Regions from separate parts of the Laedolimicola ammoniilytica genome, predicted to be linked through region 2. Evidence: riboswitches for the same ligand, from Rfam matches in the RefSeq annotation. Region 2 holds a riboswitch; each other region holds the start of a gene.

Region 1 (10,096 bases), on a different contig from region 2:
AGGGGGGCATATTCCTCAGAGGTGCAGCGTATCCAACTGGCGGTAGGGTTGCCGCCGGCACACTTTGGCGCCCAGGTGGAGCGGTTTACACAATACTTTGGGCAGCGGGGAATGGTAGAATTTGAGGTGCAGGGCAAGCCGTACTCCATCTATATTGAAGATGTGGCCTGCTTTCCCCAGGCTTACGCAGCAGCGGCCACCATGCTTCACACGCTTGTGGAGGAGCCCAAAGCGGTAATCTTGGATATTGGCGGGTTTACTGCCGACTATCTGCTGATGAAAAACGGAGAGATTGACCTTACCTCCTGCGATTCGTTAGAAAATGGTGTGATCCTGTTGTACAATAAGGTGCGTTCCAAGGTGAATTCGGAGCTGGACCTGCTGTTGGATGAAGGAGATGTGGACGCTATCCTGATGGGGAAGAAGACCCAATATCCAGACGCAGCTATACGGCTGACAGAGCAGATGGCACAGGAATTTATCAATGATCTGTTCAGCACGCTGCGAGAGAGGATGTTGGATTTGCAATACTGCAAGGTAGTATTTGTAGGCGGTGGCGCCATTCTTTTGAAGCGACAGATCGAAACTTCGGGCAAGGTGGGAACACCATTCTTCGTACCGAAAATCAATGCAAATGCGGATGGCTATGAGTATCTGTACCGGATTGAAACAGCAGGCAGGTGATGGTATGGGCGAGAAAAAAGAACGAGGGCGGTTTACGCTGCGATTCAATGAGGGAGATCCCATACACGAGACTGCCATTGGATTACTGGAGCTGCAGAGTCCACGTACAAAAGCACAGTATGTGGCAAATGCAGTGGTCTACTATAATGAGCACTTTGGGCAAGAGCCGCAGCCGCTAAATGCTTCAATCATCAGCAAAGAAGCGGTGGTGGCTATCGTCAAAGAGATTTTGCGGCAGGAAGGTATGGGACAGGAAAAAGCAGAAGAGCAGATTCCTACAGCCAGATTGGTGGAGAAGCCTGCAGCGCCTGTGATGCTTTCGACTGCACAGGAAGTGGACGATGATCCGGAAATGGACGATAGGACACGCAGCCTGATTGCCAGTACTTTATCTGCGTTCCGCAGCCGGGGATAATCAAAAGAGGCATGGGAGCCAGTGATGCTCCTATGCCTCTTCCTGTATGGCCGCGATAAAACTGTCTAAAATATCTTCAAAATGCCTGTATTGTTTGGGTGTTAGTGTGGAAATCTTCTCCATAAGAAGGGAGGAATCTGTTTCTGTGATGACGCCTCGCAACAAATACTCGGTGCTGATGTTGAGTGCATCACAGACTTTAAGGATCGTTTCAGGTCTCATAGCCTTTTGACCCAGTTCTGCGGTGGAGATGGTCTGTGGTGTGACATGAGCCAACTCTGCCAGAGTTTCCTGGGTCATATTCAGTTGTTTCCTCCGGTCGAAGATCCGTTTGCCCATATCTTTCAGTAGATTATCCATGCGTCACCTCCATGCTATAGTTACATTTTATCCTCTATGACATGGATTATTAAGCGGTCATGGTTGATTTATCTCGTCTATGGCAAGTATAATAGACAAAGAAGTATGCTGGGAAAGGAGAACCATATGAACAGTTTTTCGTGTGTGATTACAGGCCACAGACCGACCCGTTTTAAGTTCAAATATAACGAAAAGGACAAGCGTTGTCAGCGGATCAAAAAATGTCTGCAGGAGCAGCTTATACGGCTTTATAATCAGGGAGTACGATGCTTTTGGGTTGGGGGAGCAATGGGAGCTGATATGTGGGCAGCAGAGATCCTGCTGCGAATGAAAGAACAGACAATGTATCAAGATGTGGAATTGTGTCTGGCTCTCCCTTTTGAGGGTTATGATGCAGGCTGGGATGACTGGCATCGAAAGAGGATGGGGTTTATTCGCAAATATGCTGCGAAGGTCTTAATCTTGGGTGAAATGCCATCAAGTGACAATTATAAGAAACGCAATTACTATATGGTGGAGCAGGCCGGATATATGGTGGCTGTCTATGACAATACACACAATATGCGGTCTGGAACCCAGCAGACTGTCAACTATGCAAAAAAGAAAGGACTCCAAATCATTTATATCCATCCAGATACGGCACAGGTAACGACGGAAGATGCAATTTTATGGAAAAAATAAAGGAACAGCTCCAAAACAGGAAAGAGGTGTGACCGTTTTGGAGCCTGTTTTGTCATATAATGTCGAACGATTTTCTCTTTTCTCGAAGGTGATTCCAACGCTACTCCAAAAGTTTCCGAAAACTGTCAGTTACACTGTAATTATGGCAGTAATCCCAAAAATCAATGAAAATTCGATAAGCGGAGGTGGGGGTATGAGATCAGTACGATACCCAATGAAAATCGGAAGAAGAAGGCGGTCTTTATCCTGACAATAAGGATGGAGGCCGCCTTTTGTTTTAATTTAATAGAATAGCTGGAATAGCATTTGAAAAAAGTATTATTTCACAATTTAACAATTATCAGCAGGGCGGCAGCGTTGCGCTGCCATATCGCGAAAGAAAGGGGATGATGCAGGCCGCCTGTGTGCCGTCCGCATAACTGCGGACAGGGAGTAACGATGTTATGGAGAAAGGATTCCACAACATCGAGCAGTTCATTGCTTTCATAACTCCAGGACACACGGCTTTTCATGAACGGCTCTCAATAGGGGTATATCGTCGAGGTAGGACAAGAGAGTTTTCTCTACATAAAGATAAACCTCCACCTGCCCGGACGGCATCTATTGAACTGCTCGATGCAGAAATTCAAGGAACAGCTGGTTTTGTCCATTGGTACAAAGCTGGCTGTTTTTCTTTATCTCAGCCAGATTTGGTCCGGTGCAGGTCACCACCAGAAGCTCAGGAAATCCATCGGAATTCTTGAGACTTTTGGAGGTAAAGCCATGTGGCAACGGAACAATGGGCAGGCAGAAGATGACCTGCAATTCAGGTTTACAGCATATTTAGTTTCGGCGGTCAAACGCCGCAGAAAAGATTATTTGATCCAGCTCTATAAGCGCAACAGTATAGAGAGTGCTGTAGAAGCGGTCTATGAATCCGAACCCAGCTCAGAGGAAGTGGTCTTGGACAGATTGCCGCTTATGGATGTCATTGAGAATGGAGTGCTTCTGGAGGCGTTGCAGAAACTCAATGAACGGGAACGCCAGATATTTCTGGCTCGAACGCTGGAGGAAGAAGATTTTGAGACGCTGGGACTAAAGTTTGGGCTGTCCTATAAAGGGGCAGCGGCACTTTACTACAGGACGATTCAGAAAATCAGAAAGTGCATTGAAGGAGGTGACAAAAAATGAATTTTGAATGTCTGCTTCTCAGCGCCAAGGCTGGCAACGAGGATGCCATTACGGCAATCTTACAGATGTACCGGCCATTGCTACTCAAGTATGCCATTATTGATGGCGTACTTGATGAAGATTTATACCAGGAATTGAGCATTATTTTACTGAAGGCAATCAGCCTGTTTAGGATTTAAGTCAATGAGAAAGGCTCCGAGATCATTACGGCCTCGGAGCCTTTCTTACTGACTTAAAAAGGAGAACTGTTAAATTTATACCCACTGCCCAGTACGGTGCGGATATAACCGCCCTTCGGCGTGTCTGGCGTCAGCTTGCGACGGATCTGACCGATGACGCTGGCAACTGCAGTACCGCAGTGTTCACCGTCTTTATCCCATACGGCCTCATAAATCTGGCTGGCTGAGAATACCCAGCCAGGATGACGAGCCAGATATGTAAGGACTGCAAATTCATGGTAAGTCAAAGCGATGAGGGTACCGTTGCAATATACGGTTTGTTCCTTTAGCCGAATTTCAAGACCAGGGAAGGAAAGTGCAGACTGCGGTGGAGATGGTGCAAGGTGGATAAACTCTGGCTCATCCGCAATAAGCTCCATAATTTTGTTGATTATATGTTCTTCATGATCAGGAATGGACAGAATCAGAAGTTTACCCATTTTGCTCACATCCTTTCTCCTTACACACTTTGAGACAACCAAACTTCATGGAAATATAGAATATAAAATGCAAGGATAATTTATATAAGTGATTTCCACAATTTGTTTGATTTCATATGGAACTAAATAACATGGATCCTATTTGATTTCTTGTGCAATAAAAGCGTGTTAGACAACAGAGACTTTGGTACCTTAACATCTGGCATTTTTCAGCCTATTAGTTGTTCCACATAGGTAATCAGAGGGTGCAGTTGTTTCAGGCGAAACATCTTAAATAACTTATCTGGATTTACCCATTGAACATCCACAACTTCTGTTTCCTGTAAACGCATTTCTTCAATCTTTATATCCTTATGAAATAGCCAAACATCGTAAAAATCCTGCACATTTTCCCGTCTGGTCTGATAAATCAATTTTTCACTTCCGGGAGTAAGCAGTATTCCTAATTCTTCTTTTACCTCTCGGATTGCTCCTTGCAAACTGGTTTCCCCGGAAAGTACAGAACCACCCGTACATTCCCAATAAAGAGGGTATTGCTTTTTCGGATGCCGCTGTGATAAAAGATACTGCCCCTGCTGGTTGACAATCCATACACTCACAGATAAATGATACAGCCCTTTGGGTATGATTTCTCCACGGCACACTGCTATTCCAGACTTTTCCCGTTTTGCATTATATAAATCCCATTTTTCCATTTTCATACCTCTTTGTGTGGGATCGGTGCTTGCCGGAAATCAAGTAAGTAAATATCCGCAATCCTTTCTATTTCTGTACGCTGATCTGCGGAATACTTATCATAAATCCCACCTGCTAACATACGGGCTGCCTTTGCGCTTTTAATTGCTGGAAGCACATCATCAAACACAATACAGTGTTCAGGTGCAACCCCTAATTTTCTTGCGGCCAATTCAAAGACATCCGAATATTCTTTTCCCCGCTGAACCTCATCTGTTGAACATAGAGCGTCAAATAATTCTAAAATAGAATTGTTCTTTAAGCATGGAATATAGAGATTTTCCGGCAACCCCGTAGCAACTGCAAGTTTTATTCCATGTTCTTTTAAGCGCAGAAGATAATCAAGGGCATAGGGCAGCAGACCGACATGGTTCCTGTATTCCTCGACCGCCATATTATTCCATTCCTCAATAATTCCCTCTACCGTTTCCTGCAATCCAAAAAGATCAATGGTATATTGTGCGGCTTCCTCAAAACTCCTTGCACATATTTCAGTTACATAATTATCTGGGACAGGAAGATTTCTCTTTTTCAAAAACTGAATATCTATATGCTCCCATACATCCATTGAATCCAGAATTGTTCCATCTAAATCAAAGATTGCCGCATTAAAATCCATGTTTCTTTTCCTTTCCGCAAAATAAATCTTTCAGTTCCGCAGCAGCAGCTTTTATATCGGACTGCGCTATGATGGCAGATACAACAGCCAGTCCGTCAATTCCCATGGGCTTGAAACGCCCTGCATTTCCTTTATTGATACCGCCAATAACAACTATCGGCAAAGAAACGGCTGTGCGGATTTTCTGTAATTCCTCCATTGATACAGATTCAGCGTCGGTTTTAGTTCCAGTAGGGAACATTGCGCCAACTCCCAAATAATCCGCACCATCCTGCTGTGCTTGTATTGCTTCTGCAATGGAAGAAGCAGATACCCCCAACAGCATATTTTCCCCAATTACTTTGCGGACGGTAGCCGCAGGTAAATCATGTTGTCCAATATGTACTCCCGCAGCCTGCACAGCCATTGCAATATCTATCCGGTCGTTTATGATAAGGGGAATATGGTATCTCTCCGTAACCTGTTTCACGGCAACCGCCTGATTATAAAATTCCAATGAAGGCAATTCTTTTTCTCGGAGTTGTATCATTGTGCAGCCTCCTAAAATTGCCTGTTCCACCGCTTCTGTCAGGCTATCGCAGCTCATTAGTTGACGATCAGTAACAAGATAAAGTGTATAATCAAAGTTCATTTTGCACCTGCCTATTCTTTAGATAAACCATGCTGATACAATTCGTAGAAATGGTGCGTCGGGCCACAGCCTTTTCCAATCGCAAGGGAGTGTTCGATTGCCGTTGTGACATAAGCCTTTGCCGCTTCGACAGCAAGCGGAATACTTTTTCCCTTTGCAAGCTGGGAAGCGATTGCAGAAGAAAAGGTACAGCCTGTCCCATGAGTATTTTTCGTATCAATGCGGGCTGTTTCAAAGTGGTGGAAATTTTCTCCATCAAATAGGACATCAACGGCATTTCCTATATGATGTCCGCCCTTGACAACAATCGCCTTACAACCCATGGCATATATTTTTCTTGCGGCAGCCTCCATATCTGAAACTGTGGAAATCTGCATATCCGCTATTTTCTCTGCCTCTGGAATATTTGGAGTAAGCACATCGGCCAGTGGAATTACAGTGTCTATCAAGGTGGAAACCGCCGCAGGATTCATCAATGGGCAGCCATTTTTGGCATACATAACCGGGTCGATTACAATATTTTGTGGCTTATATTGTAATAGTTTCATTGCCACTGCTTTCATACATTCTGGCGTAGAAAGCATACCAATCTTTACTGCGTTCACTTCAATATCTTCAAACACGGCATCAATCTGTTTTGCAATCATATCCGGGGTAATATCTTGGATGTCGATAACGCGGCTGGTGTTCTCTGCAACAACAGAAACAATAACACTCATTCCAAATACGCCGTGAGCAGAAAAAGTTTTCAAATCAGCCTGAATACCTGCACCTCCGCTGCAATCTGATCCGGCAATGGACAATACTTTTTTCATTTTGCATTTTCCTCCATTCTCTCGTTCCGATAGGCCATCTTCCAAAAAGCAAGCTCTAACAAACTTGCTTTTTCAAAAATATCAGCCAGATACTTTTTATTTGCTACTGATAACCCGGCACATTTATGCTCTGCAAAAGCAGACCATTCTTTGCAGCTTTCTGCATATTGTTCATCCGCATAATCTTTGATAAAGTCCCAATATCTTGACTGTCTGCTTGTAGGAACAGCCGCCAATTTTCGGAATATATAGCTGTAACTTAGCATACAGGGAAGAACCGCCATTAAAATTTCTTCATTCTTTCCATGTGACGCAATCTCAAACATGAAATCAATGTAATTTTGATTTTCAGGCAGAGGAGCGATCAGTTCAATATCATTATCCGTCATGCAAAATTGCTTTAGATAATCCAGGCGCACTTCTGATTCCGTATCATTTACAAAATTCAGCATGGAATAGTAAAGCTGAATTTCTCTTAATGTATCAGCATGAAAAATTGCCTTGCCGTATATACGGGCATAGTTTTTCAGATAGATACTATCCTGAATCATATATCTTTTGAATTTTTCAAGAGGTAGCTTTCCAGTTTGCACTTCCTGCACAAATGGGGTAGCTGCACATTCTTCCCAAATGGGAATGTTGTGGGTTAAGATGTCTTTCATAAATGCCATGTTTGATCCTCCTAAGATAAAAAAATAGAGCCTCTAAAACAATTAGAAGCTCTTTCAGACGCAATACGAGCGTAAGAAATTGCTTCCCTACGCCGGTATTAGCCGACAGGTCCAGAGGTCAGGTCTTACCTTTTTCAACTTGTTCAGTTCCCTCGCAAACACATATCATATCTTATTCAATTAAAAAAGGACATTCCCAAAACAGAGAATGTCCAAAAAATACGAATCTGTATTCTTTAGCTCCCTGCGTTGGTATTAGCCAACAGGTTCAAAGGGTCAGGTTTTAACCTTCTCAACTACAAGGTAGTCCCCCTGCTTGAATATCATTATAGTTAGAAAGTCCCCAAAAGTCAAGTCTACGCATTTAGGACGGTAAAAGTCCACGGAAATCAAAGGTTTTTCCGCATGGTCGGCTAGATAAAGTTATCCTGTTCCCCTCAAAACGAGGTTCTAAATGCGGGAAAACGGACAAAAAAGGAGAGACAGATGTGGAGGATTTGACACCTTTTCGCCGACGTTTTTTATCACTGGGTTACAGTAAGGGGCTAATGTATCCTAAAATAATAGCTTTGTTTTATCCCTCAATAGAATTTGTGGCATCTAATTTTTCATAAATATTTTGGATATGATTATGGTGCGGTATATAAAGAGAGAAAAACGCACCGAATACAGAGCCGATAGGCATACTGTATCCGGTGCGTTGTAAATTTTTAACCTTTCAGATAGTAATGCACATAGGCATTATAATCTCGATGCCGGGTGACTAACCGCAGCCAGATATAAAAGTGGGCAGTTTCCGAATACAAATTGAATTCGGTGGGCTCGCTGGTGGGCTGGGCGTACCCTCGGCAGAACCGTGTCAGGGTATCCAAATTCAGAAACTCCGGCAGTTGGAACAGCGCATTCTGGAAAGCATCAATTTCACGGGCAACTTCCAGAACAGGCGTATCCTTTTGGCACTGATGCCAGGTGGTCCACCATTTCCATCCGTCATAATCAGAACGGGAATAGGCTATCTCGCTGGCAGGACGGGAGCCCTGCTGAAACAGATCTTCAAAGGTGCAGGAAGTAGTCAGCAACGGATTTTCAAAGTCGGTCTACTGCTGGCTCAAACCGTTTTTGACAGCTGCCCATTCTGTTAGAGGGAGTGGGCAACGGTTGGCATCACGCAGGGCTTCATCCATACCGCACGCCTCGCAGATATGGACATCTGCATAGCGGCTCAGGGCGTTGATGACCAGCCTGCAATCCAGCGGCTGACCACACCGAAGACACAGGGGTGGTTGCTCCGCCTCTGGGGTAAACAGCAGTTTGTCCTGCTGCCACATGGTTTCCAACAGGGATTTGGGATAGATACGGATCTTCATGATGATGTCCTCCTATTTTATCGTGTTTAATATTCGTACCGTTTCCTTCGGTCTTCAGACCAGGGAGGGTAAACACGCAGCTCATCCTGGAACATGGTCATCAGATCGCCTGCCATGTCCTCTTTGCGCCGATAGATGCACTGCTTCTCCGTACCATCGGCATAGCGGATGATAGTCTGGAGTGCGGGACCTTTCTGTGTGAAGATGAATTTGCGGCCATGAGAAGGATCAGATGCCTCAATCCAGAGGGGCAGGGTGGAGGAACTCCCATCCAGACACCGCCAGCCGCTGTAATCGGTGTAGCTGAACCCGTTGATTTCCCGCGCCAGTCTGCGCAGGGCAATATACAGCCGCTCAAAGTGGCACCCCAGTTCGCCTTTCTGATGCCGGATGTAGAGGGTGTGCCCCTCATGATCCAGGGCATCCAGTTCTTTGCCATAAAACAGGTATTCAGGGTAAAGACAGCCATCCGATTCAAGAATTTGTCCAGTGGGTTCCGCAAGGTGATTGTCTGACAGCCAGGCCGGAAAAAGTTCGTCTGCGGCTTTTATATTGATGAAAGCGCAGTGGTCGGGCCGGATTCCGGTTAAGTTGGTGGTAAGGGTTTCCCACAAAATCAGGATGCCATGATCCTTTTCATAAAGCTTGATGGCGAGATTGCCGTTGGGATATGTACTGATTTTCAAAGTAAGCTGGGCTCGGTGTTCGCCCAGCGTAAATGCGAGAGTATTCATAAGCGTTTTCCTCCAAAGAAGTACCGGCCGCCTGCAAAAATGCAGATTGCCGGTGCTTGTTGGTGTGTGTTCCGGACAAGGAAACCGGAGCAGGGAGAGGAATGCAGTTCCTCTCTGGTCATCGTCAGCTACACAGCCAAAATCTTTGACTCGAACTGATAGCGCAGAACCTGAGCCAGCTTTGTCCTGTTTTCACAAGTAATGCGATAGGTAGGGCCATAGTTATTCCGCTGTTCATCCATCCTTCGAATGGAAATGCTAAATCGGGTGCCCTCCTGGGTGATCCACAGACGCCTGCCCGTGGCAGCATCTTCAGCGATAATCCATAAAGGGCGCTGCATGGTCATATAGGTCTGGGGGTAAGCACGCCAGCCGCTGCGGTCATGGTAACAGAAACCGGGGGTTGTCTGCCGCCTTTCATTCAGTACATCATAAACTGCCTTATATTTCATGCACTGCACCGCCTTTCAAAGTTTTTCAGGTAGCCTGCATACCCTTCCGGATCCAGTTCCTGCAGCCGGTTGGCACGAAAACGATATTCGGGATAGGTGCAGAA
Region 2 (10,096 bases):
GGTCACGTAGTCCTGGCTGCCCAGGAAGCCTGCGGCGATCAGTACCACGTCCACATCCAGGGTGAACTCGCTGCCCTCTATGGGCACCATCATCATACGGCCGGTCTTCTCGTCCTTTCTGCTTTCCAGCTTACAGCAGACCGCCTTCTTCAGATTGCCTGCCTTGTCTCCGACGAACTCCTTGACTGTGGTGGTATAGATACGCGGGTCGGAACCGAACATGGCGATGGCTTCTTCCTGGCCGTAATCGGTCTTGCAGATCTTCGGCCATTCGGGCCAGGGGTTGTTCGGAGTCCGGGTGTCCGGCGCCTTCGGCATCATCTCCAGCTGAATCACGGATTTTGCGCCCAGTCGGATGGATGTTCCCACGCAATCGTTTCCGGTGTCGCCTCCGCCGATGACCATGACGTTCTTTCCCTTGGTGGAAATAAATTTCTTATCAGCGAAATTGGAATCCAGAAGGCTCTTGGTGGTAGCCCGCAGAAAATCTACCGCGAAGTAGATACCGTTCAGCTCTCTGCCCGGCACCTTGATGTCCCGGGGATTGGAGGCTCCGCAGGCCAGGATGACGCGATCGTAATCCTTCAGGATCTCCGCCGCCTTCTTGTCCTTGCCCACATCTGTATTCACTACAAACTCCACGCCCTCGGCTTTCATCATATCGATCTTCCGGTCGATGATGTGCTTCTCCAGCTTCATGTTCGGAATACCATAGCGCAGAAGTCCGCCTACCCGGTCGAAGCGCTCAAAGACCGTCACAGAATGTCCTCTGTGGTTCAGTTGATCGGCTGCCGCCAGTCCCGAGGGGCCGCTTCCGATAATCGCAATCTTCTTGCCGGTACGGTTCTTGGGCGGCGTCGGCACGGCGTAGCCCTCCTTGTAGGCATTTTCGATGATGGCCAACTCGTTGCTCTTCGTTGACACCGGATCGCCATTCAGGTTGCAGGTACAGGCCTTCTCGCAGAGGGCCGGGCACACGCGGCCCGTGAACTCCGGAAAGCTGCTGGTGCGCTTCAGGCGCTTGTAGGCCTGCTCCCAGTTGCCCATGTAAAGCAAATCGTTCCACTCGGGAATCAGGTTGTGCAGCGGACATCCGGAGGCCATGCCGCCGATCATCATGCCTGCCTGGCAGAAGGGGACGCCGCATGCCATGCAGCGCGCTCCCTGTTTTTCCTGCTCCTCTTTGGAAAGAGGGGTATGGAATTCATTAAAATGCTTGATACGTTCCTTCGGAGACTGGGCTTTTGGATTTACCCGGTCATACTCCATAAATCCTGTCGGTTTTCCCATGATGCTCCCCTCCTTATTTCTGCTGGTTTGCGTAAAATGCTTCAATCTGTGCCTGCTCGCTGCTTAAGCCCTTCTCCTCCATCTGAACGATGGTCATAAGCATTCTCTGGTAATCCCGCGGAATAATCTTCTTAAACTTCGGAAGATAAGCTCCAAAGTTATTCAGGATTTCCTTGCCCTTCTCAGAATTGGTGTAAGCCACATGATCCTCGATCATGCCCTTCAGCTCCAGCACATCGTATTTATCAGTCACTTCCTGAATCAGAACCATGTCCTTATTCAGCTTTGTGTACAGGTCTCTGTCCTCATCCAGCACATAGGCCACGCCGCCGCTCATACCTGCGGCGAAGTTCTTGCCGGTCTTGCCAATGACAGCCACCCGGCCTCCGGTCATGTACTCGCAGCCGTGGTCGCCCACGCCCTCGACGACTGCTACCGCGCCGGAATTACGGACGCAGAAACGCTCGCCGGCCACGCCGTTGATGTAAGCCTTACCGCTGGTGGCGCCGTAGAGGGCCACATTTCCAATGATGATATTTTCATCCTGCCTGTAATGCACGCCTCTGGGCGGATAAACTACCAGCTTGCCGCCGGACAGGCCCTTGCCGAAGTAGTCATTGCTGTCGCCCTCCAGCTCCAGGGTCAGACCCCTGGGGATAAAGGCACCGAAGCTCTGTCCGCCCGCGCCCTTACATTTCACGGTAAAGGCATCCTCTTCCAGGCCTTCCGGATACCGCTTGGTGATCTCGGAACCGAACATGGTGCCGAAAGCACGGTCCGTATTTTTTACATCCACCTCAATGCTGCGTTTGGAACCATTTTCCAGGGCGGGAAGAAGCTGCTTGAACAGCACCTTCTGATCCAGAGTCTTCTCCAGCTCGAAGTTGTAGACCAGCTTCGGGTCAAAGATGACCTTCTGGCCCTTGCCCGCGAACGGGTTATTCAGGATGTTGCTTAAGTCAATCTCCGCCTGACGGCCAGTCAGTCCCTCGCGTACCTTCAGAAGGTCGGAGCGGCCCACCAGCTCATCCACGGTACGCACGCCCAGGCGCGCCATGTATTCGCGGAGATCCTGCGCGATAAAGCGCATGAAGTTGATGACGTATTCGGGCTTGCCGCGGAACCGTTTTCTCAGCTCCGGGTTCTGGGTAGCCACGCCCACCGGGCAGGTATCCAGATTGCAGACACGCATCATGACGCAGCCCATGGTTACCAGCGGAGCCGTCGCGAAGCCGAACTCCTCGGCTCCCAGCATAGCCGCAATGGCCACGTCCTCGCCGGTCATCAGCTTGCCGTCGGTCTCAATGCGGACACGGCCCCGGAGGCCATTCATGATCAGGGTCTGGTGTGTCTCCGCCAGTCCCAGCTCCCAGGGAAGTCCCGCGTTGTGGATAGAGCTTCTGGGCGCCGCTCCGGTACCTCCGTCGTATCCGGAAATCAGGATAACCTGGGCTCCGGCCTTGGCTACACCGGCTGCGACCGTTCCCACGCCGGCTTCGGAAACCAGCTTCACGGAAATCCGCGCGTCCCGGTTGGAATTCTTCAAATCATAAATCAGCTGCGCCAAATCCTCGATGGAATAGATATCGTGATGAGGCGGCGGGGAAATCAGGCTCACGCCCGGCGTGGAGTGACGGGTCTTCGCGATCCACGGGTACACCTTTCCGCCCGGCAGATGGCCGCCCTCACCGGGCTTCGCGCCCTGGGCCATCTTGATCTGCAGCTCTTTGGCGCTGACCAGATACCGGGAGGTTACGCCGAAACGTCCCGAAGCCACCTGCTTGATGGCGGAACAGCGGTTCAGGCCGTCCGGCCCGATTTCCAGACGCTCCAGGCTTTCACCGCCCTCACCGGAGTTGGACTTGCCATGCAAAGTATTCATGGCGATGGCCAGACATTCATGGGCCTCCTGGGAAATAGATCCGTAGGACATGGCTCCGGTCTTAAACCGGGTCACGATGGAATCCACGCTCTCTACTTCCTCAATGGGCACGCCCTTCTTCGGATAGTTGAAGTCCATCAATCTGCGGAGATAACCGCGGTTATTTTCCCCGTTGATGAGCTCTGTGTATTCCTTAAACATCTTGTAGTCGCCCCGCTTTGTGGACTCCTGCAGCAGATGGATGGTCTGGGGGTTGTACAGATGCTTCTCGCCGCCGCTTCTGCTCTTATGGCGTCCCACGCTCTCCAGAGTCAGGTCTACGTTCAGTCCCAGGGGATCAAAGGCTGCGGAATGAAGCTCGTCCGCCTGTTTCTCGATGTCTGCCAGAGTGATGCCGCCCACACGGCTGACGGTATTGGTGAAGTACTCGTCCACCACATTCTTGTCGATACCGATGGCCTCGAAGATCTTGGAGCCCTGATAGGACTGGATGGTGGAAATACCCATCTTGGAAGCGATTTTTACAATGCCATGAAGTACCGCGCTGTTATAATCGTCTACGGCTGCGTAATAATCTTTATTCAGCAGCCTGCATGATACCAGTTCCCGGATGGTCTCCTGTGCCAGATAGGGGTTGATAGCACAGGCGCCGTAGCCTAAAAGCGCTGCGAAATGATGTACCTCTCTAGGCTCGCCGCTCTCCAGAATTAACGCCACGCCAGTACGCTTCTTGGTGGTAACCAGATGCTGGTTCAGTCCGGATACCGCAAGCAAGGACGGAATCGCCACATGGTTCTCATCCACGCCCCGGTCGGAGATAATCAGGATATTCGCGCCGTCCCGGTAAGCACGGTCCGCCTCCACATACAGACGATCCATGGCCTTCTTCAGGCTGGTATTTTTATAATAGGTAATCGGAATCACTTCCACCTTGAAGCCCGGAACCTTCATGCTCTTAATCTTCAGGATATCTGTGTTCGTCAGAATCGGATGATTGATGCGAAGCAGTCTGCAGTTTTCCGGGGTCTCCTCCAGCACATTTCCTTCCTTGCCCACATACACGGTGGTAGAAGTGACGATTTCCTCACGGATGGCGTCGATGGGCGGATTCGTTACCTGGGCGAACCGCTGCTTGAAATAGTTGAAAAGCGGCGGATGCTCCTCGGACAATGCCGCCAGCGGGGTGTCAATACCCATAGCTCCGATGCCCTCGGCTCCGTTCTGGGCCATCTGCAGGATGGAGGTACGGTATTCCTCGTAGTTGTATCCAAAAGACTTCTGCAGTTTTCTGCGTTCATCTGCGGAAAACTCCGGTACTCTTTCATTGGGAATCTTCAGATCCTTTAACTGTACCAGATTGCTGTCCAGCCACTCGCCGTAGGGCTGTGCGGAAGCGTATTTCTCTTTCAGATGCTCGTCGTCGATCACCTCGCCTTTGACTGTATCCACCAGAAGCATTTTGCCCGGATGCAGTCTCTCCTTGACTACGATCTTGGTCGGGTCGATGTCCAGGACTCCCACCTCGGAGGAAAGAATCAGATCGTCATCAGTGGTGATATAGTAACGGGAAGGACGGAGGCCGTTGCGGTCCAGAACCGCTCCCATCACATCGCCATCGCTGAACAGAATGGAGGCCGGGCCGTCCCAGGGCTCCATCATGGTAGCGTAATACTGATAGAAATCACGCTTCTTCTGGGACATGGCCTTATTGTTATCCCAGGGCTCCGGAATGGTAATCATGACGGCCAGCGGAAGATCCATGCCGCTCATAACCAGGAACTCCAGGGTGTTATCCAGCATGGCGGAATCGGAACCGGAGGCATTGACCACCGGAAGAACCTTGTTCAGGTCTTTTTTCAGGTGGCTGGACTCCATAGTCTCTTCCCGGGCCAGCATCTTGTCTGCATTGCCCTGGATGGTGTTGATCTCGCCGTTGTGTACGATGAAACGGTTGGGATGCGCCCGCTCCCAGCTTGGATTCGTGTTGGTACTGAATCGGGAATGTACGATGGCGATGGCCGATTCGTAATTTTCATCCTGCAGATCCTGGAAGAAAGAGCGCAGCTGATGTACCAGGAACATGCCTTTGTATACGATAGTTCTGCTGGAAAGGGATACCACGTAGGTGTCGTCGTTGGACTGCTCGAAGGTCCGACGGGCCACATAAAGCTTCCGGTCGAAGTCCAGTCCCTTTTCCACGTTTGCCGGACGTTTGACGAAGCCCTGCATGATGCACGGCATCTTCTCCAGCGCCTTGGTGCCAAGGACAGACGGCACGGTGGGAACTTCTCTCCATCCTAAGAACTCCATCCCTTCTTTTTCTACGATGATTTCGAACATCTTCCGGGCCTGGTTGCGCTTCAGTTCATCCTGGGGGAAGAAGAACATGCCGATACCGTAATCTCTTTCTTCACCTAAAAAGACGCCGAGAGGTTTGACTGCCTGGGAGAAGAACTTATGTGATATCTGTAATAAGATTCCTACTCCGTCTCCAGTCTTACCTTCGGCGTCTTTGCCGGCCCTGTGTTCCAGGTTCTCTACAATTTTCAATGCGTTCGCCACGGTCTCGTGACTTTTCAATCCTTTGATGTTGACCACTGCACCGATACCGCAGTTATCGTGCTCAAATCGCGGGTCATACAATCCCTTGCTCTGTTGGCTCATACCTATCCCTCCAGATCCTTGAACTCGCTTGTTTGGAATTTTCAATTACTATTATTCTTCAGTGCAGCGTCCTGCTCTGACTTTATTGGTACTATACAACGATTTTTTTCAGATGTAAAGAGTGAATTTTTGTATTATTGTCAGATTATTTGTGAATTTCGTCTTTTTCGTTGAATTGCATCTTTGTTTTCTCTTTTTTCTTTGGAAATGAGGACTATAGGAACAATTCAAATATCATTTTTCTCAATAATTTCTACGCTATTTTTATGATATTCTCTGCTTTTCGTTCCTTACATCCTTACTTTTCTTTTGAAAGTGGAAATTTTTTCCATATTTCAAATCCAGCCAGCAGACACACCGCTGTCACCGCCAGATACAACGGCAAACTTCCATAAAGCACATTCTGCCACTCCGGCATCCTCTCCAGAAAAATGGTAGAGGCGTTCACCGCCGCATGAGCCAGAATTGCCGGTAGCAGGGAGCCTTCGGACTCGTAGATCCAGTTCAGATAGAGGCCGATCAGAAAGGCGAAGAGCCCCTGCACCAGATTCCCATGAAGAATGCCAAAAAGCAGGGACGCGCAAGCCATGCCGGCATAGCGGTTCTGAAGCACCCCTTTTAGATTCCGGTACAGAACGCCCCGTACCAGCAGCTCCTCCAGGATCGGCGCCGTCACCATGCTGGCTGCCACAAGCGACAGGAGGCTGCTTGTATACATGCTGTCCGCGGCTGTCTCATAGCCCGGAAACAGGGTCGGCAGCGGCGTCAGGCCGATCAGCAGGTTGATGCCCCGGCCCAGGAAGAGGCCGCCCAAAATCGCCAGAAGCAGGCGGCCTGTCCGGGACTTTCTTTTCCAGACTGCGTTTTTTCCGCCGCGTTTCGGTTCCGGCTCCTCCAACTGCTCCCGGATACAGCTTTCCCGATACATTCTATAAAAAATTGGTATTTCAATCCCATTGACCACAGCCAGCTCCCAGACTGCATGCTCCGGTGCTGTGAAGAATTCGAAAAAACAAAGCTCCAGGGCCGCCTGGATTGCCATATTCAAACTCACGTACAGCAGGAACGGCATAGCCAGCTCCCACAGGCTTTTACTGAGATTCTTTCTCTGCTCCATGCTCTTTCACATACTCTCCCGCATTTTTTCCGGCGTCCTCTCCGATAAGGTTCAGAGCCTTCTGTGTAAAATGGATTCCCCCCTCGTCCTTCATATCCGCCCCGGTCAGCTCGGCCGGGAGGGTGGACACCAGCACGATATCCTCATTTTCCTCGCAAATCTGCAGCTGCGCGTCCATAATCTCCTGGTGTCTGGTCAGATCCGTCAGATCCGGGCCCAGCTGAATCAGGAAGCAATCCTCCACACCCTGCTCCTCCATATCATCCACCAGCTGCCGCAGCATGGTCTGATACTCATCCCCGGGCGTCTCCAGATTCGCGTCCGCCTCTCCCTGGAACCAGACCATGTAAATGTGACGCGCCCGGATTTTTTCTTTTTTCAGGCACTCCTTCGCCGCATTCAGGCGATCCGCCGCCTCTTCCTTCCGCCCGCTGTTCAGCCATCCGTTCAGGGAAGAGCTGCCCCGGGACGCGGAAATGGCCACCACCGGAACGCCAGTTTTCTCATAATAGGCGTTTACAAAGGCCGTCACCATGCTGCCGTTCCGCTCCAGGATATCCGTATCATCCAGAGCTCCCCGATTCTCATTCTGGCCGAAGGGCTCCGTCAGCACATGCAGGTTGTCCGGATCGGTCACGGCCCGGTACTCATACCCGGCTCCCTCTGTCAGCTCCGGTGCCTGCGAGGCGTCGCCGCCCGCTCCGCTCACATTGCTCTGCCCCATAAACAGAATCACGTCCATGCCCCGCCAGGTTTTCTGCTGATAGATGTTGACCGCCACCATGAGCAGACAGCACAGGGCGCTCAGGATGAAAATGATTTTTTTATTGTTTGGTATTCGGTTCATAGAATTCTCCGTTTCTTATACTTTGACCCTGTTTCACCTTTGGCTACCAGGGTTCTCTTCCATATGGATTCATATTCTACAAGTATAAGCCCCTTCTTTGTCCCTGTCAAATCTTCCTGCTATTCACGAAAATACAAAATGTTTTTCTGTACTTTTTCACGAAAATGCAAAATGTTTTCTCTTGACTTTCTTCCCTGTCTGCCCTATATTTAAATCAATCACATAGCGAAAGCTAGGGGAGCCAAAGGCTGAGAATACACATCTGTGTTGACCCTCATTACTTGAACCGGTTAATACCGGCGTAAGGAAGCATCTTTTGTATCCCCTCCTGTGAAATTTTTTCATTCCTAAGGAGGTTTTTTTATGTCACTTTTTGCTACCAAACTGGTGGACGAATACGGTAACGCCACCTACAACCTGACGGGCCTGGGTTACGGTGCCCTGGTCGCCCTGATGCTGGTTCTTCTGATCCTGGCCTGCTATCTCACCGGAGACAAGGCAAAATTGAAAACGAAGCACCTGGTTTTTTCTGCCGTTGCCATGGCCCTGGCCATGATCACGTCCTTCCTGAAGCTTTTTGAGGCTCCCATGGGCGGATCCGTTACTCTGTTTTCCATGCTGTTCATCTGCTGTATCGGTTACTGGTACGGCCTGCGGGCCGGTATTATGACCGGCGTGGCCTACGGCCTGCTGCAGCTCATCTCCGATCCTTATATCATCAGCCTGCCCCAGATGATTACGGACTATATCCTGGCCTTCGGCGCACTGGGTCTGTCCGGTATCTTCTGTAACAAGAAAAATGGCCTTGTGAAAGGCTACATTGTAGGCGTCCTGGGCCGCTACCTCTTCGCATTCCTGTCCGGCCTGATTTTCTTCGGCATGTACGCGGAAGGATCCGGTATGAGCGCCCCGGTTTATTCCCTGGCCTACAACGGCTCTTATCTGGGCTGCGAGGCGGCCATTACACTGATTGTACTGGCGATTCCGGCGGTGAATAAGGCGTTTGTGCGGGTGAAGCAGATGGCGGTGGCAGATTAAACAATCATTCTTTTACACCAATAAAAAATACCGCGGGTTCTTTTGCGGAACCTGCGGCATTTTTCCCTTTTCGAAAACTTTTTACAACCCTGTTTCCTTCTATTTTTCCGACGTTTTCTCTCTATCTTTCTGTGACTGCCGTTTCTTTTTGATGGTAAACCGAAGCTCCGCCTGCTTTGTGCCGATGATCATTTCCCACTGGATGCCGTCGCATTCGGTACGGTTGGAAAGGATGTCGTCTTTTTCGTAGCTTTCGGTGTCATACTCTACCATAAGCATGCCCTTCTGACGCTCACCTCCGATGATCATGCGGTGATCGGTGAAGGCGATGACAGGGTGCCACATCATGGGGAGAGCGTTTCGGGTGTATTCGCCATACTGGGTGACCAGTTCGACGGCTTCGCCAGGCTTCAATTCCGTTTCAATAGCTTTCAGAATCTTCTCGCACTTACTCTCGTCCGGCTCCGGCTGCTGGCGGCTTTTCAGAAAGTACAGCATCTCTTGAGCCGTGTGCATTTTCGGGCACTGATTTTCCATCAGGCTTTCCAGCTGCTCCGTAGTGAACTTGTACTCATCTTTATTCATGCGCTGGCACTGGAGGATGCGGATAAAACCGCACAGCATCAGAAACAGAACTCCATCGATGATGCCGCCATCTATTCCTCTGTATGCCCGGAGCAGCTCCATAACCACATATCCGACAGTGGCCACACCTACGCAAAACAGACTGAATTTCAGGCTGGAATCGATCTGTTTCTTCCAGGCTGCCCGCTCCTGATTCAGATACTGCACTACGGTATGCAATCCCTCATAGGTGACGACTCCGGCATTTCCACTTTCTATTTCCCGCCTGCTTCCCTCCAGCAGTTCCTGCACTGTCACACCCAGCACATCTGCCAGAGTAAGCAGCAATGAGATATCCGGCATTCCGTGACCATTTTCCCAGCGGGAGACACTGCGGGAATTGACACCCAATCTGTCGCCAAGCTGCTCCTGGGTCATGCCCTTTTCCTTTCTCAGTTCCGCGATGAATTTTCCGGTTTTTATCTGCTCCATGGTGAAGTCCTCCTGCTGTGTTTTCTGATTTTATCTTAGCATAAACGTGTGCATAGGGACATGACATAGAATGAGAGTCCCCTGAAAATTAGTAAAATATTGCTCTTCACACTTTTCATGATAACACGCTTGTGCAACGCACGAATTTTTGTATCGTATTTGGAATATTTTTACAGCTCCATGTATTAAAAATCCGGAATTG
Region 3 (10,096 bases), on a different contig from region 2:
TTGACGACTTTTCTATTTTTCATTCACTTTTTCAATCCGGTATGCCAGTCCGATCTGGGCCGGGCAGGTCTCCTGGATGTAACCACTAAACCAGATCTCCACGGTGTCGCCGGGCTGCACTTCATCCATCAGATTGTCTGCGGAAACCACATAGTCGCCTGCGGACATTTTCTGAAAGCCGTCGGCCACAGCGATGTAGGTCACCAGAAGATTCCCCTCGTTTACTTCCTTTACCTCGGCCATGAAATGCAGTACCTCCGCCGGGATCGACGTGTCCGCAGAATCCACATTCCGGAAGATATGGGGTTCGTCGTCCCAGTACACAAGCAGGGTGTCATCCGCGCCGAACTGGTAGCCATACCCTTTTCCGAAATTGGCTTCATCGTCTTTGGCAGGCAGCTGGGTGCTTTCCACTGAAGTGGTAATCTTTCCGTCCATATTACCGCAGCCAACCATGCTGCTTAAGAACCCGGTATCCTGGTAAATGACGCCGTTCACCCGGACACAGGGCGCATAAGCCACCGGGCGGGATTCCGTGAGATCGGGCAGTGTGACCGCGTCACCGGAACCATCTGTGCTCTCCTCCTCAGACGCTGCGTCGGCGGTCTGTACCTGGGGCTCGGCTCCGACGGTGTCCTGAGTCTGCGCACCTCTGGCGCAGGCTGTCAGAAATGTGGCTGCAGCTGCGATCAGTAACAGGCTAATTGTTTTTTTCATAGGATTGTTCCTCCTTCTGCGCTTTTGTAAATGGAATCTGTGTTATTTTTTTACGTTCACCTATATAAACGGATTCTTTTCGCATTTACTACAGAAAAACCGGATTTTATCCCATAAGTTTACAATTCATGATAGTAGGGACAGATATCGTTACTGAAGTTCCTTGCAGACGTCTACCCACCCAACGGCTCCGGCCACCTCTTCCAGTTCCGGAATGGTAAGCTTCACCGCACTGTGCGCATCTCCTGCTGCCGGATACACGGTCTCGAAGCGGCGCAGGCTCTCATCCAGATAGACCTTCACGCCATCGTTGATCCCGAAGGGGCAAACCCCGCCCGGCGCATGGCCGATCCACTGCTCTACCTCTTCAAAGGGAATCATTTTCGCTTTTATATGAAAAGTATCCTTATATTTTCGATTCTCTACTCTGGCCGTTCCTTCCGTCAGTATCAGTATCGGCTGGTCATCCTGCAGAAAGGACATGGTCTTGGCTATCATGCCCGGCTCCACACCCAATGCGTCCGCTGCCTCCGCCACGGTGGCCGTAGATGCCTCCAGACGGATTACGTGATCTAAGAACCCTTTCTGCTCCAAGTAATTTTCTGCTCTTTTCTGCGACATGGTGTTTCTTCCTCCTGTCTTCTCTTTTGCTTCCTTCGCGCATTTTGTTTTATTCTACCACGCTGACGTTTAAATGCAAGCCCGCGCCGAGGCGCGGTTGCTTCAGCAACCATCTACCACTGCGCCGAGTGCGCATCTTTGCAAGCTCTGCTTGCTTTTATGGAATAGGGAATTCTATCGGAATTTCCGATTCCATAAAAAGCGGAATCGAAGCTTTCTTTCTCCGATCCCGTTTTTATCAGGTGTTACCCATCTTTCCATTCTTTTATGTAAGGCCTACTTCTTCTCTCCCGCCAGCTTCTCTACAACCACGTAGAACACAATGGTAACCACCATATCCGGCAGGGTATTGCCTACGACCATATCCACATTCATCAGCCACCGGTAAAGGATAAAGCCCAGAAGCCACACCACCAGTGTCTTCCACTCAAAGGCTCTTTTGCTCTCTGCCTTTTTCAGGATAAAGAAATCCGCAATCTGAATGGCAATCATCGGCGCAAAAACAGATCCGATGAAATACAGGAAGTCCGTGATATCGTCCATGGGGAACAGGATGGCTCCTGCAATACCGATCACAGTCACCACAACCGCTACCCATTTTCCATGGATCTTCTCTCCTAGGGACTCGCTGGAAATGCCTGCAGAGTACGCGTCCAGGAAGGTGGTGGTCACGGTGGAGAATACAATGATCAGAAGGCCTGCGATCCCCAGCCCGGCCTTTACCATAATCTGCGCGATATCCGACTCTCCGGTAAAAATCGCGGCTCCCATACCAATCACATACATCCAGCAGCTTACCAGGCCATAAACGACTGCGCTGACCGCTGTGGCCTGCACCGGTTTTTCCGCCTCTCTGGTATAATCGCTGATCAGGGGCAGCCAGGACAGCGGCATGGCTACGGAAAGCTCTACGGCTGCGCCAAAGGTCATGCCTTCTCCTCCTGTGACGGCCGCGCCGCCGTGTCCGAAGATTACAAAGCTTAACAGAATGGTCAGAATAAAGAGCGCCGCCATGGCCACCGTATTTACCTTGCCCAGGTTCTCAATACCGATGAGAATCCACACGATAATCAGGCCGCCAATCAGCAGACACCAGACCCAGTTGCCCACGCCCAGGATACCGTCCGCCGCCAGGGCTCCGTCATAAATCATAATAGCCGTCCAGCCCACCAGCTGAATCACATTCAGTGCGGAAAAAAGCAGTCCGCCCTTGCTTCCAAAGCTCATCTTTGCCGTTTCCATGGCGCTTCTTCGCACCTTTCCGCCGATGAGACCGGATAAGAACAGCATGGTACAGCCGATGATGTGGCCTACGATAATAGCCAGCAGACCTTTTCCGAAGCCCAGATCCGCAAGATAAGTTCCTGTCAGAATCTCTGCAATCGAGACTCCGGCTCCGAACCAGATAAGACCGTTTTCAAATACAGAAGTACGCTTTTCTGTCATCTTACCGCACCTCCTTCGCAAATTCACCCGTCAGATCAAAGGCATGCTTCATGGGGCCGGATCCCTTGCCAAGATCCAGCATGGCTCCCAGCGCGCCGGAAATATAATCCTTCGCCCGCTTTACCGCTTCCGGAAGTTCATAGCCCTTGGCCAGATTGGAAGCAATCGCGCTGGAAAGGGTACAGCCGGTTCCATGGGTATTGGGATTGTCGATGCGCTTGCCTTCGAACCAGTGGCCTTCCCCGTTTGCATAGAGATAGTCGTTGGCGTCATTGATACTGTGCCCGCCCTTTAATAAAACGGCGCAGCCATAGGTTTTGCTGATTTTCTCTGCTGCCGCCAGCATATCTTCCTTGGTTTTAATAGTCATGCCGGATAGAATCTCCGCCTCCGGGATATTGGGCGTCACCACCTCTGCCAGAGGCAGCAGCTCCTTTTCCAGTGTCTCCACCGCATCTGTCTTCAGAAGCACCGAGCCGCTGGTAGCTACCATGACCGGATCCACCACGATATGCTTTGCCTCGTAATCACGCAGCTTCTTTGCAATGACACGAATCAGTTCGCTTGCGGATACCATTCCGATTTTGACCGCATCCGGAAAAATATCCTCGAATACCGCGTCAATCTGCTGTCCCAAAAATTCCGGGGTTGCCTCCTGGATTGCTCTTACGCCGGTGGTGTTCTGCGCTGTCAGTGCGGTAACCGCTGTCATCGCGTACACCCCATTCATGGTCATGGTCTTCAGATCTGCCTGAATGCCGGCGCCTCCGCAGGAATCGCTGCCTGCGATTGATAATGCTGTTCTCATTTGTGTTTTCCTCTTTTCCTTTGTTTTCGCATTATTTTTCTATCGCGACAGAGAGTGGTGCCCCCGGTCTGCCGCTTTCACGGGCTTTATGCGCCCGTTACTACCTCTTTTACCTTTTTCTTCAGCTCTCCCGCTGCTTTTTGGATATCCGCCGCTCCGAAGATAGCGGAAACCACAGCCGCTCCGGCCATGCCGCCGCCCCGGATCTCTGTGATATTCTCTGCAGTGATACCGCCGATGGCCACCGCCGGAATCTGTACGGAGGTACAGATTTCACAGAGCTGCTCCCTGGTAATCCGAATAGCCGTTGTCTTGGTCGGCGATGGAAATACGGCTCCTACGCCCATATAGTCCGCGCCTGCCTGCTCTGCCTTCTTCGCCTGCTCTACCGTCTTACAGGTGGCCCCGATGATAAAATCCGCCGGAACCCGGGCGCGAATTTCACTGACCGGAGCGTCCTCGATCCCCACGTGGACGCCGTCTGCGCCGCTTTTCAGCGCCACCTCCACATTATCGTTGATAATCAGCGGGACGCCGTGGCGATGACAGATTTCCTTTACCCGGATAGCTTCCTGCAGAAACTCCTCCTCCGGAAGCTTCTTTTCCCGCAGCTGCAGGATCGTCACGCCTCCCGCCAGAGCTTCCTCAATCTGCTCTTCCAGCGTCTGTCCGCCGGTCCAGTGCCGGTCCGTCACCGCGTAGAGCAGCAGCATCTCTTTCTTAAATTTCATTCTATCTTATCCCTTTCTGTGTGTTCGCCGTCTTTTCTGAAAAGGCTGACAGATAGCGTCCCGGCGCTTCACATACCATAGCGCCGCTCATGACGCACACGCCTGCTGCCCCCGCAGCCATCACCTCTTTGTAATTCTCCGGAGCGATTCCACCGATGGCGTACACAGGTGTCTTCACGCTTTCACACACCTGTTTCAAAAACTCCAGTCCCCGCCCGGGCAGTCCTTTTTTACAATCTGTATCAAATACGTGCCCCGCCGTTATATAGGTACAGCCAAGCGCCTCTGCCTCCCGGGCGTCCTCCGCGGAATGACAGGACGCGCCCAGCACGGTAAAATATGCCCGTTCATCCGGGGATAAGTTCCTCAGGATAGGAAACGGCAGGTGGAGCCGCTTTACACCCAGCTCCAGGGCTGCCCCCGGGAAGCTGTGCAGAACACAGGGCGTCTGATATCTGTCACAAATTTCTGCCGTCTGACGCGCCAGTTCCAGATATTCCGCCTCCGGCAAATCCTTTTCCCGCAGAATGATACCCCCGGGTCCCGCCGCAGCCAGCGCTTCTATACGCCCGAAAAAATCCTCTTTGCAAAGCTTACGGTTTGTAATCACTAACACATTAGACATACACATAATCATTCAGCACCGGCTGAAGTCCTTCCTCCGTGATATCCTCATACATGGTCTCAAAGCTCCGCCCGTCATTGATCTCAAACTGCTCGTCGCCGGTCTCTGTTCCGTCGTCCTTGCCGCTGTATTTACTCTCATGATCCCCGATACCGGTGGATACGCCTGCAGACACCTTCGTCGCCGCAATCTTCACGATCCCGTTCCGGAAGGACGCGCTCTCCCGGGAGGATACGGTGATCCCCACGTAGGGCAGAAAGATCCGGTACGCGCAGATAATCTGGCACAGCTGCTTTTCGTGGACGTCCAGCGGATTGATCTTATCGTTGTTGATAATCGGACGCAGTCTCGGACAGGACAGGGACATTTCCGCATGGGGATATTTCCGCTGCAGATAATAGACATGCAGCGCGCTTGCCAGCGCGTCCTTATGAAAATCCGACAGCCCCAGAAGCGCCGAAAATCCCACACCGCGCATGCCACCCATCAGCGCCCGCTCCTGGGCGTTGAACCGGTAGGGCCATACACGCTTGTGCCCCATCAGATGCAGCGTTTCATACTTATCCGTATCATAGGTCTCCTGAAATACCGTCACATAGTCCGCGCCGCATTCATGAAGATACCGGTATTCATCGGAATTGACCGGATAAATCTCCAGCCCCACCATCCGGAAATACTTCTTTGCCAGCTTACAGGCCTCGCCGATATAATCGACGCCGCTCTTACCACGGCTCTCACCGGTCAGAATCAGGATCTCCTCCATACCGCTGTCGGCGATGACCTTCATTTCTTTCTCGATCTGCTCCATATTGAGCTTCATGCGGTTAATGTGGTTATAGCAGTTGAAGCCACAATATACACAGTAATTTTCACAGTAATTGGCGATATAAAGAGGCGTAAACAGATACACCGTATTGCCAAAGTGCTTACTGGTCTCCCATCTGGCCCGCTCTGCCATCTGCTCCAGGAAGGGTTCCGCCGCCGGAGATAACAAAGCCTTAAAATCCTCCACGGAGCAGGTACGGTGCTCCAGGGCTGCCTTTACATCCTTCTCTGTATACGTTTGATAATCATAGGACGCCACCTGGGACATGACCTTCTCACAGATGTCCGAGTCGATCTGCTCCATGCCCGGCATATATTCCATATGGTTGGTTCTGGAGGAGGGATCCGTCTCCAGCTTATGCTTCTTCGCCAGCGCTTTTTCGGAAAGGTATTCCGAGTCTACAAAGAACTGATTTTCCATATGCTCACACCTCTCAATCCCGCAGAAATCCGGTCAGCGGATCGGAGGCTGCCGCACCCCTGGTCAGCACTCTTCCAAGCCCTGCCAGATACGCGTTTCGTCCGGCCTCTATGGCGTCCTTGAAAGCGGAAGCCATAAGCGGCAGATTGCCTGCTGTGGCCAGCGCCGTATTGGCCATAATCGCCGCAGCTCCCATCTCCATGGCCTCGCAGGCCTGAGAGGGCTTTCCGATACCGGCGTCCACGATAATCGGCAAATCGATTTCATCAATCAGGATCTGGATAAATTCTTTTGTAGCCAGGCCCTTATTGGAGCCAATGGGAGACGCCAACGGCATAACGGAAGCTGCTCCTGCGTTCACCAGATCTCTTGCCACATTCAGGTCCGGATACATATAGGGCATGACCACAAAGCCCTCCTTCGCCAGAATCTCGGTGGCTTTAATGGTCTCCTGATTGTCCGGCAGAAGATACTTGGAATCCCGCATAATCTCCACCTTTACGAAATCGCCGCAGCCAAGCTCTCTGGCCAGCCGCGCGATACGGACTGCTTCTTCCGCAGTTCTCGCGCCGCTGGTATTGGGAAGCAGTGTCACATGATCCGGAATATAATCCAGGATATTCTCATGCTCTCTGGTGTTCGCCCTGCGTACCGCCAGTGTGATGATCTCCGCTCCCGCATCCTTTACCGCAGCCTCGATTAAGTTCAGGGAATATTTTCCGGATCCAAGAATAAAACGGGAATGGAATTCATGTCCCCCCAGTGTCCATGTATCGTTGTTCATATGTATACCTTCTTTCTCTTAAATTTCGCTTTTTATACTCTTCTACGGCTCCGGCTCTCCCGCCAGAATCCGTATCACCATATGGGCCTCGTGGGCTGCGCAGGTCATGACCCGACTGGAAACCAGCGTACCACACTCCTTCACATCGCTGACGCCGTCCCCACAGAGATAAAACCGCTTCGTAACCCGCCGGGTCTGTATCCGGTTCACACTGTCCATACCGGCCATACCGGAGCCGGACAACAGATATTTCTCCGGAAATTTCTCCAGCACTGCATTGACCAGCATTGCTTTGCACTCCGGATTGTCAAAGGCCTCGCAGATGATGTCCGCATCCGTAAGAAGCTCTCCTATATTGTCCTCCGTAATACGGAGCGTATGGGTCTCCAGCTCGATATAGGGCGCGATTTCTTTCAGATTTGCCGCCAGCGCCTCCGTCTTCGGAAGCCCCAGCTGGCTTGCCTTGTACTGCTGCCGGTGAAGATTCGAGATATCCACCCGGTCAAAATCAATCAGTATCAGCTTTCCCACGCCGACTCTTGCCAGGCAGATACTGATATTGGAGCCTAAGCCTCCCAGGCCACAGATGGCCACGGTCGTATGCTCGGCCCTTTTCTGGAAGGCTTCCCCATGCCGGGCTGCCAGAGCCCGGTGCCATTCTTCCTTTGTCGGTATCATCTCAGCCGCCTCCCACAAAGCTGACTACTTCCACGCTGTCGCCGTCCGCCAGCACCGCTGTCTCGTACTGTGCCTTTGGCACAATATCGCCGTTTCGCTCCACCGCGATCCGCTTCAGATCGTAATTGGTTCCGGCCAGATATTCCGCCACGGTTTTTCCGGCGATATTAAGTTCTGTTCCGTTTACTTTTACCATGCTTTCTTCTCCTGTCCCATAATTTTTCGCAATAAACGCAATAAAAAAGAAAGCCACCGATTTGGTAGCTTTCCGTTTTTCCTTTTTGCTCAGGTATCCCTACGTTGGCATTATCCAAATCAGGTTCCCGGTCGAAGGTCACACCTTCCTCTCAGCCTGTATACAAGCTCCCGTCTGTTTTATTGTCTTTTTGCATTATAGATCGATTTTCATAAAAGAACAAGGTCTTTTCAAAATTTTCCTGTACAATTTCTACTACATATCACCTATACAAGTTCAGTCTGGCGCTTTTCCATTTTTCGCATATAGAGAAACCAGACCACAAAGATCGCGCCGCCCGTACATACCCAGGAGGCTACATAGACATTCATCAGCATATCATAGGTGGGGAACCATTTAAATACCGTCAGAAGCCAGATCATACGGAATACAACCGTTCCCAGAATTGTGATAATAGAGGGTTCCAGGGATTTTCCCATACCCCGGAGCGCCGCGCTCTCCACCTCATAAGTGGCTGTCAGCCCCTCCAGCGAGCAGACATGATGCATCCGCACCAGGCCATAGACCGCCACACTGCTGCTGATAGTATAGATTCCTACGAAAAATTCGTCCCAGATCATAAAAATAATGCTCAAAATCTCGGTAAAGCCCATTCCAAACAGCATACAAAGCCAGAAGATCCGCTTACAGCGCTTCAGATTCCCCGCGCCAAAATTCTGGCTGGTAAAGGTTACTGCCGCCTGGGCAAAGGCGTTGGCAATATCATATGTAAAATATTCAAAATTCAGCGCCAGGGAGGATCCCGCAATGGCGTCCTCTCCAAAGGAATTGATCCCGCTCTGGATAAATACATTGGACACGGAAAAAATCGCGCCCTGAATGCCCGCCGGAATTCCAATCAGCAGTACCTTTTTTAAATCCGTGCCGTCGATACACAGTCTGTGGAAGTAGAATTGAAATTCATCTGTTCTTGCATGGAGATAAACCATTACCAGCACCGTACTCAGCACATTGGAAATCACCGTTGCAATCGCCACGCCTGCCACGCCGAGACCAAATACGATGACCAGCAGAAGGTTCAGAACCACATTTAAAATGCCGGACAGAATCAGATAATACATGGGCCGTCTCGTGTCGCCATAGCTTCGAAGAATGGCAGAGCCAAAATTATAAAGCACCATGAAGGGCAGTCCGATAAAATAAATGCGGATATATAATAACGCCTCATTGATGACTGTTTCCGGAGTTCCGGAAGCCTCCAGCACCAGCCGTGCCGTCAGCATACCGACAGCCAGCAAAATTATTCCCAGCATTGCCCCGAAGGTCATAATCGTATGCACCATCCGGCTTATGCTGTCCCGCCTTCCCTGGCCGATCAGATTGGCCAGGGCCGCATTGGGGCCCACCGCCAATCCCACAATCAGATTGACAAAAATTCCCACCAGTGCCACACAGCTTCCCACTGCCGCCAGAGCCTGGGAGCCCGCAAACCGGCCTACCACTGCCACATCCGCTGAGTTAAACAGCTGTTGCAGAATACTGCTGAAAGCCAACGGAACCGCAAACAGAATCAGCTTCCCCGCCAGACCGCCGTTCAGCATATCCATTTCTTTTGTTTTCTTTCGCTCTTCCATCTTTATTTCTCTCCGCTTTGTATGAAATCAGACCTATCGTAACGCATTATTTATACCACTTCAAGTATTTTTGTTAAAAAGCAGGAATCTTTGTTATGTAATAGGGGCTCCCATAGGATCTCCTATTACATAACAAAAAGGTCTCAGAATTCATCTGAGACCTTTATGCAGGAGATGGGACTTGAACCCACACAGCCTTGCGACTACAGGCACCTGAAGCCTGCGCGTCTGCCATTCCGCCACTCCTGCTCACTGCGGAAGATGGGACTTGAACCCACACGATTGCAATAATCACAAGATCCTTAGTCTTGCTCGTCTGCCAGTTCCGACACTTCCGCATTTAGTTGTTTGCTCGTTTCGTCAACGCGCTTGATTATAATAACACCGCTTTTAACAAATGTCAACTGTTTTCCCGAATTTTTTTCAAAAATTTTTATCCGATTTTTAAATTTACAAATTTGAAAATAATTTCAAAAAAGTGTTGACAATAAGAACACTTTCTGATAAGATACTATTTGTTCGCAGGAGTGGCGGAATGGCAGACGCGCAGGCTTCAGGTGCCTGTAGTCGCAAGGCTGTGTGGGTTCAAGTCCCATCTCCTGCATCACGA

The links. Region 2 has a riboswitch for thiamine pyrophosphate ahead of thiT (energy-coupled thiamine transporter ThiT). Riboswitches for the same ligand answer to the same signal wherever they lie in the genome.
Region 1: linked by a shared signal. The riboswitch ahead of OCV63_RS05070 (TenA family protein) and the one ahead of thiT (energy-coupled thiamine transporter ThiT) in region 2 are both predicted to bind thiamine pyrophosphate.
Region 3: linked by a shared signal. The riboswitch ahead of thiS (sulfur carrier protein ThiS) and the one ahead of thiT (energy-coupled thiamine transporter ThiT) in region 2 are both predicted to bind thiamine pyrophosphate.

What each region holds. Positions count from the first base shown of each region.
Region 1 is NZ_JAOQKC010000005.1:52,877-62,972, reverse strand. It holds gene OCV63_RS05125 (ParM/StbA family protein) at 1-684, shown strand, start outside; gene OCV63_RS05120 (hypothetical protein) at 647-1,099, shown strand; gene OCV63_RS05115 (helix-turn-helix domain-containing protein) at 1,130-1,459, opposite strand; gene OCV63_RS05110 (SLOG family protein) at 1,496-2,140, shown strand; gene OCV63_RS05105 (sigma-70 family RNA polymerase sigma factor) at 2,756-3,310, shown strand; gene OCV63_RS05100 (helix-turn-helix domain-containing protein) at 3,307-3,489, shown strand; gene OCV63_RS05095 (winged helix-turn-helix domain-containing protein) at 3,543-3,968, opposite strand; gene OCV63_RS05090 (NUDIX hydrolase) at 4,178-4,663, opposite strand; gene OCV63_RS05085 (HAD family hydrolase) at 4,666-5,322, opposite strand; gene thiE (thiamine phosphate synthase) at 5,312-5,953, opposite strand; gene thiD (bifunctional hydroxymethylpyrimidine kinase/phosphomethylpyrimidine kinase) at 5,965-6,768, opposite strand; gene OCV63_RS05070 (TenA family protein) at 6,765-7,439, opposite strand; TPP riboswitch at 7,664-7,763, opposite strand; gene OCV63_RS05065 (hypothetical protein) at 8,150-8,518, opposite strand; gene OCV63_RS05060 (hypothetical protein) at 8,537-8,806, opposite strand; gene OCV63_RS05055 (DUF4313 domain-containing protein) at 8,833-9,540, opposite strand; gene OCV63_RS05050 (hypothetical protein) at 9,669-9,992, opposite strand; gene OCV63_RS05045 (DUF4313 domain-containing protein) at 9,989-10,096, opposite strand, start outside.
Region 2 is NZ_JAOQKC010000008.1:100,538-110,633, reverse strand. It holds gene OCV63_RS07685 (glutamate synthase subunit beta) at 1-1,290, opposite strand, end outside; gene gltB (glutamate synthase large subunit) at 1,304-5,836, opposite strand; gene OCV63_RS07675 (CPBP family intramembrane glutamic endopeptidase) at 6,135-6,953, opposite strand; gene OCV63_RS07670 (sialate O-acetylesterase) at 6,928-7,800, opposite strand; TPP riboswitch at 8,025-8,125, shown strand; gene thiT (energy-coupled thiamine transporter ThiT) at 8,164-8,838, shown strand; gene OCV63_RS07660 (helix-turn-helix domain-containing protein) at 8,938-9,894, opposite strand.
Region 3 is NZ_JAOQKC010000007.1:10,616-20,711, forward strand. It holds gene OCV63_RS06585 (hypothetical protein) at 13-717, opposite strand; gene OCV63_RS06590 (YbaK/EbsC family protein) at 868-1,338, opposite strand; gene cytX (putative hydroxymethylpyrimidine transporter CytX) at 1,615-2,784, opposite strand; gene thiD (bifunctional hydroxymethylpyrimidine kinase/phosphomethylpyrimidine kinase) at 2,786-3,592, opposite strand; gene thiE (thiamine phosphate synthase) at 3,679-4,323, opposite strand; gene OCV63_RS06610 (thiamine phosphate synthase) at 4,325-4,948, opposite strand; gene thiH (2-iminoacetate synthase ThiH) at 4,941-6,194, opposite strand; gene OCV63_RS06620 (thiazole synthase) at 6,208-6,978, opposite strand; gene thiF (thiamine biosynthesis protein ThiF) at 7,021-7,656, opposite strand; gene thiS (sulfur carrier protein ThiS) at 7,658-7,852, opposite strand; TPP riboswitch at 7,931-8,034, opposite strand; gene OCV63_RS06635 (MATE family efflux transporter) at 8,119-9,486, opposite strand; tRNA gene OCV63_RS06640 (tRNA-Leu) at 9,653-9,735, opposite strand; tRNA gene OCV63_RS06645 (tRNA-Leu) at 9,740-9,824, opposite strand; tRNA gene OCV63_RS06650 (tRNA-Leu) at 10,008-10,090, shown strand.